Sagittula stellata E-37: one gene and its partner. Each later gene encodes a partner of the first gene's protein in a complex. Links are inferred from orthologs where the notes say so. Each region holds a gene or a part of one and is shown on either strand. Other genes may lie near its edges.

Region 1 (3,508 bases):
AGCTGGATCGTCGAGCCTTTCATGGTCGATGCCGCCGCCACCGGATGGATGGCGCCCTTCGGATTGCTCGGCCTCGCGGGTGGGCTGGCGTTGTTCTGGGCGTTGGCGTTCTGGGGCGCCGGCCATGCGCGGCACCGGGTGCTGCCTGCGCTGGTGGTCACGTGGACCGCCGCAGAGCTGGCACGCGCCTATGTGCTGACCGGTTTTCCGTGGGGCCTGGTGGGGTATCTCTGGCTGCCGGTGGCACCGATCCAGTGGGTGTCGCTGATCGGGCCGCACGGGCTGACCTTCCTGACCTTTGCGACCGCCGCACTCTATGCGGCGGAGGCGCCCCGGCGCGGGATGCGGCTGTTGCCGCCGGTGCTTGGGGTGACCGCACTGCTGGCGCTGTTCGGCGGCGGACAGGCGCTGCTCCCGCCGCTGCAGGATCTTGAAGGCCGGCCGGTCGTGCGGTTGATCCAGCCCAACGCACCGCAGCACCTGAAATGGCGGCGGGACATGGTGCCGATCTATTACCGCCGTCAGGTCGACTTCACCTCGGCGCCGATGCAGGACGGCGACAGCAGGCCGGACCTCGTGATCTGGCCGGAGACGGCGCTGCCGACGCTGTTGCACCGTTCGGCCAACGAGCTGGGCGAGATCAGCCTTGCCGCTGGGGCGGCGCAGGTGGTCGTCGGGCTTCAGCGCGAGAACTTCGGCAACTGGTACAACTCTCTGGTTCTGATGGGACCGGACGGCGACGTGCGGCAGGTGTATGACAAGTACCACCTCGTGCCGTTCGGAGAGTACATGCCGGCCAAAGCGGTCTTTGCCCGCTGGAACATCGCCGGACTGGCCGCGCGGGCAGAGGGCGGTTACAGCCCCGGACCCGGGCCGGAGCTTCTGGATCTGGGGCCGCTCGGTGTCGCACTGCCGCTGATCTGCTACGAGGCGGTGTTTCCGCAGGACGTGTACCGCGCGCCGGGACGGCCCGACATGCTGATGCAGATCACAAACGATGCGTGGTTCGGCGCCTTCTCCGGCCCGTACCAGCATCTTGAACAGGCGCGGATCAGGGCCATCGAGCAGGGTCTGCCGATGCTGCGGGCCGCCAACACCGGCGTTTCGGCGGTGATCGACGGCGCGGGCCGGGTGCTGGCGGCGCTGCCGCTGAACGAGGCGGGGTATTTGGACGCGCCGCTGCCGCCGCCGCTGCGGGGCACGCTCTACAGCCGGACGGGGGACCTGCCGATGCTTGTGATGCTTCTGCTTTTCGCGGGCCTTCTGATGCGACACCATCGCATCGCATTGCGCAGAGAAAACGATTGACCCGTTCCCCTGCGGAGCGTAGGCCGAACCGAGGTCTGGAAAATGGCCCAACAAACCCCGTCACAACGGCTTCCTGGCGTGACGGAGAAACCCGAATGGAGCACCCCCCATGTCCCGACAGAGTTACGTTTTTACGTCCGAGTCCGTCTCGGAAGGGCATCCCGACAAGGTCTGTGACCGGATCTCGGATGCCGTTCTCGACGCGTTCATCGCGGAAGATCCGCTGGCGCGCGTCGCCTGCGAGACCTTCGCCACCACCAACCGTGTCGTCATCGGCGGAGAAGTCGGCCTGACCGATCAGGCCAAGCTGGCGGAGTACATGGGGCGCATCGACGACATCGCCCGCGCCTGCATCAAGGACATCGGCTATGAGCAGGAGAAGTTCCACCACGAGACGGTGGAGATCACCAACGTCCTGCACGAGCAGTCCGCGCATATCGCGCAGGGGGTGACCGGCGGCGGCAACCGCGACGAGGGTGCCGGCGACCAGGGCATCATGTTCGGATACGCCACCAACGAGACCGACGCTCTCATGCCTGCGCCGATCCTGTTCAGCCACGCGATCCTCAAGCGGTTGGCCGAGGTGCGCAAGGATGGCACGGAGCCGACCCTGCGCCCCGACGCGAAATCGCAGCTTTCGGTGCGTTACGAGGGTGGCAAGCCGGTCGGCGTGACCTCCATCGTGCTGTCGACCCAGCACGAGAGCGAGAGCCAGACCTCCGACGACATCCGGGCCATCGTCGAACCTTACATCCGCCAGATCCTGCCCGAAGGCTGGATTTCCGGCGAGACGGAATGGTGGGTGAACCCCACGGGCACCTTCGTGATCGGCGGGCCGGACGGAGACGCGGGTCTGACCGGGCGCAAGATCATCGTGGACACCTACGGTGGCGCGGCTCCGCACGGCGGCGGCGCGTTTTCCGGCAAGGACCCGACCAAGGTGGACCGCTCGGCCGCCTATGCCGCGCGCTACCTTGCCAAGAACGTGGTCGCGGCTGGCATGGCAGAACGCTGCACCGTGCAGTTGTCCTATGCTATCGGCGTGGCCCGGCCGCTGTCGATCTACGTCGATACCCATGGCACAGGCGAGATCGACGCCGCCGCGATCGAACGGGCGATCCCGAAGGTCATGGACCTGACCCCGCGCGGCATCCGCACGCACCTGGACCTGAACAAGCCGATCTACGCGCGCACCGCCGCCTACGGCCACTTCGGCCGCGCGCCTGAGGCGGATGGCGGCTTTTCGTGGGAGAAGACCGACCTGGCGGAGGCGTTGGCAAAGGCCGTGTGAGGCGGCCACCTGCGCGCGACGAACGGGAAACCGAGGGCGTTCCAGGTGGAGCGCCCTTTTCTTTTGTGCGAGGCGAGGCTACACGCCCCGGCCATGACCACGTCGAACAAGCATCCCGATGCGCCCTGGCGCAACTTCTATGGCCGTGTGCGGGGCAAGACCCTGCGCCCCAGCCAGGTGGAATACATCGAGGAAGATCTGGCCGCCCTGTCGCCGGGACCGGTCGACTGGGACGTGAACCCCGACCGCGACCCTCTGGACCTGAAGGCGCGGTTCGGCGACCGGCCCCTCTGGCTGGAGATCGGGTTTGGCGGTGGCGAGCACCTCGTCCACCAGGCGGAGACCTACCCGGACGTGGCGATCATCGGCTGCGAGCCGTTCATGAACGCGGTGGCGATGCTTCTGGGCAAACTGCGCGACGCGGGGTGCGAAAATGTCTCGGTCCATCCGGGCGACGTGCGCAACCTCTTCGACGTGCTGCCGGAGGCGTCGCTCGACAAGGCGTTCCTGCTGTATCCCGATCCCTGGCCGAAGAAGAAGCATCACCGGCGGCGGTTCGTTACGCAGGAGCACCTCGCGCCCCTGCACCGTGCCCTGAAACCCGGGGCGGAGTTCCGCGTGGCCACCGACATCCCGGACTACGTCCGTCAGGCGCTGGTCGAGGTGCCGAAAGCCGGGTTCCGGTGGGAGGCCGAGGCGCCGGAGGACTGGCGCCGTCCGTGGTCCGACTGGCACTCCACCCGGTACGAGCAGAAGGCCCTGCGCGAGGGCCGGGTGCCGCACTACCTGACGTTCCGCAAGCATTGAGGGCGAAGGCGGCGCGCAGCCCCGCCCTACGGGCCGTTGCGCCCGTACCTGCGCCGCGCTAACAGTGCCGCGATCTTGACAGGAGACGCCGCATGTCCGCCC
Region 2 (6,396 bases), 3.4 Mb from region 1 along the record:
AGCCCCGGCGCCACGCCCGGCCGGAACTGCGTCCTGCGTGTGTCGATGACTTTCTGTTCGGTGTCCTCCTTGTCGAACTGACACAGTTTCACAAGGATCGTCGCACCTTCGGGACCGATCCGTGGTGTGTGCCGCGTCCCGATGGGATTGCGCACGTAGGTGCCCGCCGGATAGTCGCCGAACTCGTCCGAGAACACGCCCTCCAGCACGAGGTATTCCTCTCCGCCGCCGTGCGTGTGAGGGTCGAATGCGCTGTTCGGGGCGAAGCGCACGATGGTGGTTGCGCGCGCGACCTCTTCGCCGATCCGGTCCAGCATCATCCGGTCCACACCGCTCGCCGGGGACGAGCGCCATTCGTAGTCCTGTGGACGCACCACCTCGTCCTGCGTGAAGTCCGCTCTCACCCGCATCGGAAGCCCTCCCTTTCCGCACTCAAGGATAGCCTGTCCTGCTGGCGAAAAAAGCCCCGTCTGCAGGGCAGACGGGGCAAGTCAGTGCCTGTGGCAGCCCACAGTGCACCGGCGGTGTTCTTGAATTCTCGGGACCCCTCAGGGGTGTCTTACATCTCCGACCGGATCTGCTGACGCAGAACGTCGATCGGCACCGTCTTGCCGTCGCGACGGAAGTGCCAGTAGGTCCAGCCGTTGCAGGACGGCGCGCCTTCCAGCTTTGCGCCGACCTGGTGGATGGAACCGGTGACACCGTCGCCCACCAGCGTGCCGTCGGCGCGCACCTTGGCCATCTGGCCGCGGCCGTTGATCAACATCTCGCCGGGGCGCAGCATGCCGCGTTCGACCAGCTGCCCGAAGGGCACGCGCGGTTCTGCCCGCTTGGAGGTGCTGACCTCAAGCGCGCCCTTGTCGAAGGCCCGCACGTCGCCCAGCCGCTTCAGCGCAACCTCGCGGTAGGCCGCTTCGCGTTCGATCCCGATCCAGTCGCGGCCCAGCATCTTGGCCACGGCGCCTGTCGTGCCAGTCCCGAAGAACGGGTCCAGCACAACGTCGCCCGGGTTCGTCGATCCGACGATGACACGGTGCAGCAGCGATTGAGGTTTCTGCGTCGGATGGGCCTTGTCACCGTTGGCGTCCTTCAGGCGCTCGCCGCCGTTGCAGATCGGCAGAACCCAGTCAGAGCGCATCTGGATGCCCTCGTTCAGGGATTTCAGCGCCTCGTAGTTGAAGGTGTACTTCGCCCCTTCCGACTTCGACGCCCAGATCATCGTCTCATGCGCATTGGTGAACCGCTTGCCACGGAAATTCGGCATCGGATTGGCCTTGCGCCAGATCACATCGTTCAGGATCCAGAAGCCTGCGTCCTGCAACGCGGCGCCAACCCGGAAGATGTTGTGATAAGAACCGATCACCCAGATCGCCCCGTCAGGCTTGAGCAATCGGCGCGCCGCACGCAGCCAGTCTTGGGTAAAGGCGTCATAGGCGGCGAAGTTGCTGAATTGGTCCCAATGGTCGTCGACCGCATCCACGCGGGAGTTGTCGGGACGGTGCAGCTCCCCCTTGAGCTGCAGGTTGTAAGGAGGATCGGCAAAGATCAGATCGACCGAAGCCTCAGGCAGACTGTTCATCACCTGGATACAGTCGCCATCCAATATCTGATTGATCGGGAGCGCGGCTGCGCTCTTCGCACGTGTCATCGTTGTCATTCTCTGCCTCTGTCCCCGGCGTGTTGTCACGCTCAGTCGTTGGTGTCGAATCTGAGTCGAAACCGATTCGCGGTCAATTTATTTATTGAATCAGTGGGTTGCAGATTTAGCTTGTCACAAGATATCGCGCACCGGCTTGAACGAACGTCTATGGAATGGCGTCGCCCCAAGATTTCGAAGGGCAGATTTGTGACACTTCGTCGGGTATCCGGCGTTCGTTTCCCATCCATAACCCGGGTACTGTGTCGCGGCCCTTTTCATGACATCATCGCGCCAGATTTTGGCCACAATTGAGGCCGCGGCGATGCTCGGGCTGCGCCCGTCGCCGCCCACGATACACGTCGCGTCACATGAAATACCGCCCGGTGCGCGGTTGCCGTCGACCAGAAGATGGTCCGGCGGCTTCGGCAGCCCTTCGACGGCCCGCCGCATTGCCAGAAGACTGGCTTGCAGGATGTTCGTCTCGTCGATCTCTTCGACGGAGGCCTGGCCGATTGACACCTCAGCGCTTTGCCACAAGAGCGGAGCCAGGAACTCCCGCCGCTTGATGGTCAGCTTTTTCGAGTCGTTCAGCCCGTCCGGGATCGATGCCCGGTTCAGCACCACCGCCGCCGCCACGACCGGCCCTGCCAGAGGCCCGCGCCCCACCTCGTCGACGCCAGCCACCCGATTCACACCCTGCGCCCAAAGCGCCTCTTCGAATCTCATTTCCATGGCGGGTTCAAAGCGCATGACGGGCGTTGCGGCAAGCGCCTCGATCCACGGCAGTCCCAACGAAACACGGACACCGCGACGTCAGGCAGGACAATTGCGGCTTCAACTAGGACCCGGGATTTCCTATCAAGTGGCACCCAGGCCAACGGAGTCCAGACGATGACCCTGCTGTTTGTGTACGGCACCTTGACCACGACCGCGGACCATCCAATGGGCGCGCTCTTGCGCCGCCATGCGTCCTCTCTCGGCCAAGGCACGATCCGTGCCAGGCTTTACCTGATCGACGACCCGGACGACCCCGGGCAAAACGCCTATCCCGGCGCCCTGCCCTCGCCCGATCCGGACGATCGGGTGCATGGCGAATTGCATCGCGTCCACGACCCGGATGCCGTGTTCGGTTCGCTGGACGATTTCGAGGGCTGCTCTCCGGACTGGCCCGAGCCGCACGAATACCTGCGGCGTACCATCGAGGTCATCCTGCACGATGGCACACGCCACGACGCCGAATGCTATCTGTACACTTGGGATGTCAGCACCGCGCAGCCGCTCCCCGAGGGCCGCTTTTCGGACGTTGCCCCCGACGTGCGCTGACCGTCAGACGACGGCAGAGATCAGCGACAGCACGGCGACCTCGGCATTCACGCCCCGCGCGGAGATCCAGATGTCCAGACGCGCCTGTTCCTCCGTGGAAAGCTGCAGGAGGATCGGACGGGCCGTGCCGGGGTTCACATCGACTTCCCAGCCGACCTCGCCGTCCAAAGCGCGGCGCAGGGCCTGTCGTGCAAGATAAGCGAGAGGAAGGAACTGACCGGAGGTCGAAACCAGACGCTTTCGGAGATCGTCCGGTAGACGCAGCTCCATGGCTTTCCTGCTGTCCCGACGACTCATGAGCGCGTCCCATCCAGTGCTGACGCAGGATAGCCATCGGGCATCGTTTCCGCGAGCGGAATTCCGGCATGGCTCGACACGCTCGGAATTTCAAGGAGCTCATCGGGACGCCTGCCAGGGCGACCAAGGCCAAACGACCGCATCCCTGCGACCAGATCCGCTACAAAGAAAAGGGCCGGTGAAACACCGGCCCTTCCGTGATTTGATCTGCGGCGGGCAGATTACATCATGCCGCCCATGCCGCCCATGTCGGGCATGCCACCGCCGGCGCCTGCGCCTTCTTTCTGCGGCTTGTCCGCGACCATCGCTTCCGTGGTGATCAGCAGGCCTGCGATCGAGGCTGCATCTTCCAGAGCGGTGCGGACGACTTTGGCCGGGTCGATGACGCCGAACTTGAACATGTCGCCGTATTCGTCGGTCTGCGCGTTGTAGCCGAACTTGAGGTCGGTGGATTCACGCACCTTGCCGGCGACGACGGACCCGTCGACACCCGCGTTCTGCGCGATCTGACGCAGCGGCGATTCCAGTGCGATACGCACGATGGAGATGCCGCGGTTCTGGTCGGCGTTCTGACCTTCCAGACCGTCCAGAGCCTTCGCACCCTGCACCAGCGCCACGCCGCCACCGACGACAACGCCTTCCTGCACGGCTGCGCGGGTTGCGTTCAGAGCGTCGTCCACGCGGTCCTTGCGCTCTTTCACTTCGACTTCGGTCATGCCGCCGACGCGGATGACAGCCACACCGCCTGCCAGCTTGGCAACGCGTTCCTGCAGCTTCTCACGGTCGTAGTCGGAGGTGGTTTCCTCGATCTGGGTACGGATCTGGGAAACGCGCGCTTCGATCTCTGCCTTCTCACCGTGGCCGTCGACGATGGTCGTCTCGTCCTTGGTGATGTTGACGGTCTTGGCGGTGCCGAGCATGTCCATGGTGACATTCTCAAGCTTCATGCCGAGATCTTCCGAGATCACCTGGCCGCCGGTCAGGATCGCGATGTCCTGCAGCATGGCCTTGCGGCGGTCGCCGAAGCCCGGTGCCTTGACGGCTGCGATCTTGAGGCCGCCGCGCAGCTTGTTGACCACGAGGGTCGCCAGCGCTTCGCCTTCGACGTCTTCCGCGATGATCAGCAGCGGCTTCTGCGACTGGATCACCTGCTCGAGCAGCGGCACGAGCGGCTGCAGCGACGAGAGCTTCTTCTCGTGCAGCAGGATCATGCAGTCGTCGAGCTCTGCAATCATCTTGTCGGCGTTGGTCACGAAGTACGGCGACAGGTAGCCGCGGTCGAACTGCATGCCTTCGACGACGTCGGTCTCGGTTTCGAGGCCTTTGTTCTCTTCGACGGTGATGACACCCTCGTTGCCGACCTTCTGCATCGCGTCTGCGATCTGACGGCCGATCTCGGCTTCACCGTTGGCGGAGATGGTGCCGACCTGTGCGACTTCGTCGGAGTTCTCGACGGTGCGGGCAGCGTTCTTGATGTGCTCGACGACCTTGGCGGTTGCCATGTCGATGCCGCGCTTCAGATCCATCGGGTTCATGCCGGCCGCAACGGCCTTCATGCCTTCACGGACGATGGACTGTGCCAGAACGGTCGCAGTGGTGGTGCCGTCACCGGCTTCGTCGTTGGTGCGGGAAGCGACTTCCTTCACCATCTGCGCGCCCATGTTCTCGAACTTGTCTTCCAGTTCGATTTCCTTCGCCACGGACACACCGTCCTTGGTGATGCGCGGCGCGCCGAAGGATTTGTCCAGAACCACGTTCCGGCCTTTCGGGCCAAGCGTCACCTTCACGGCGTCGGCGAGGATGTTGACGCCGTTCAGCATGCGCGTGCGGGCGTCGGTGTTGAATTTCACGTCTTTTGCGGACATTCGAAAGTCTCCTGTTTCAGAAGTTGTCGTTGGAAATCAGAACCGGCGCTCAGGCTGCCTTGGCAGCCGCGTCATCGGTGATGATGCCCAGGATGTCGCTTTCCTTCATGATCAGCAGCTCTTCGCCGCCGACGTTGACTTCGGTGCCCGACCACTTGCCGAAGAGGACCTTGTCACCCTCTTTGACGGCCATATCGATCAGCTCGCCGCTGTCCTTGCGTGCACCTTCGCCACACGCGACAACCACGCCCTCTGCCGGCTTTTCCTTGGCGCTATCGGGGATGATCAGGCCACCAGCAGTCTTTTCGTCCGATTCTACGCGACGAACCAGCACGCGGTCATGAAGCGGTTTGAATGCCATCTTCGAGTCTCCTAGCTCAAAGTTACAACCTTGGCCCCTCGTCTTCGAGCGGGCCGTTAGCACTCAAGTGGAGAGAGTGCTAACGGCGCTGAGGTAAGGAACGAGCCGAGTCGTGTCAACATGAGGCGATGAGAATTTTTGCGCGATCTTTGCGCTGCGGGGCCAAGGTTTCATGCACAGCATACATAAGCAGGACAGGGCCGAACCCAAGCCCCCCCGGGACGGATCACCGCACGGCCTGTCAGCCGCGTGTGACGCGCACGGTCTGCTCGACCAGCTCCGCAGGGGCCTGCGATCCGAGAAACGCGATGTCATAGGCGTCCCGGCCGACGGCCACGACGGCCAGGGCATCCGCAGTGCACATACCCGTGGGATCGACGAGATGCCACGCCCCATCGAGCCAGACCTGTCCAACCGCGTGAAAGTCTTGGGGGGTCACGTCCGGACCATATACGGCCACGCAGCGGGCCGGGATCTCGGCGGCACGGACCATCGTGCAGAACAGATGCGCATAGTCGCGGCACACACCCTGCCGGCCGGCGAAGGTCTCCAGCACATTTGTGTCCGCGTCCGAGCTGCCAGGAACGTAGTCCAGCTCGTCCTCGATCCAGTCCCGGATCGCCGCGACCTTGGCGCCCCCCTCCAGATGACCGAACCGCTTGCCGACGAAAGCCGTGAACTTGTCCGACTGGCAATAGCGGGAGGGCCGCAGGTAGGGCGCGGGCTCTGCCGGAATCTCCGGCAGCGGCGCGGTCTTCAAGGTGCCAAGCATCGGTGCGGGCCGCGTGATCTCCAGCGTCGCCCTGTAGTCCAGCTTCAGGGCTTCGCCGGGTATGCGGGCCCAGATCCTGTGACCGATGCCGGCATCTCCCGCGATCCGCGTCAGCTCGGCATCGCCGGCCACAAACGCC

The links. Proteins that work in one complex are often made in the same cells at the same time.
Region 2: the proteins of metK (region 1) and groL are in contact, whole or in part, in a cryo-EM structure (PDB 8P4O), measured with the Escherichia coli proteins. The link is inferred for Sagittula stellata E-37 from one-to-one orthologs.

The regions. Positions count from the first base shown.
Region 1 is NZ_CP155729.1:4,165,360-4,168,867, reverse strand. The notes cover bases 701-3,508. They hold metK (methionine adenosyltransferase), read left to right. Parts: upstream 701-1,417; coding sequence 1,418-2,599; downstream 2,600-3,508. Other genes in these bases: aroA (3-phosphoshikimate 1-carboxyvinyltransferase), read left to right, coding at 3,499-3,508; trmB (tRNA (guanine(46)-N(7))-methyltransferase TrmB), read left to right, coding at 2,693-3,406; lnt (apolipoprotein N-acyltransferase), read left to right, coding at 701-1,308. Also shown: more of lnt, read left to right, coding at 1-700. UniProt on the Escherichia coli protein: Catalyzes the formation of S-adenosylmethionine (AdoMet) from methionine and ATP.
Region 2 is NZ_CP155729.1:791,511-797,906, reverse strand. The notes cover bases 2,803-5,737. They hold groL (chaperonin GroEL), read right to left. Parts: upstream 5,125-5,737; coding sequence 3,481-5,124; downstream 2,803-3,480. Other genes in these bases: ABFK29_RS03610 (transglutaminase-like domain-containing protein), read right to left, coding at 5,727-5,737; ABFK29_RS03615 (co-chaperone GroES), read right to left, coding at 5,174-5,485; ABFK29_RS03625 (hypothetical protein), read right to left, coding at 2,966-3,232; ABFK29_RS03630 (gamma-glutamylcyclotransferase family protein), read left to right, coding at 2,803-2,962. In the rest of the region: ABFK29_RS03645 (cupin domain-containing protein), read right to left, coding at 1-410; ABFK29_RS03640 (site-specific DNA-methyltransferase), read right to left, coding at 560-1,657; ABFK29_RS03635 (ribonuclease HII), read right to left, coding at 1,772-2,389; more of ABFK29_RS03630, read left to right, coding at 2,531-2,802; more of ABFK29_RS03610, read right to left, coding at 5,738-6,396.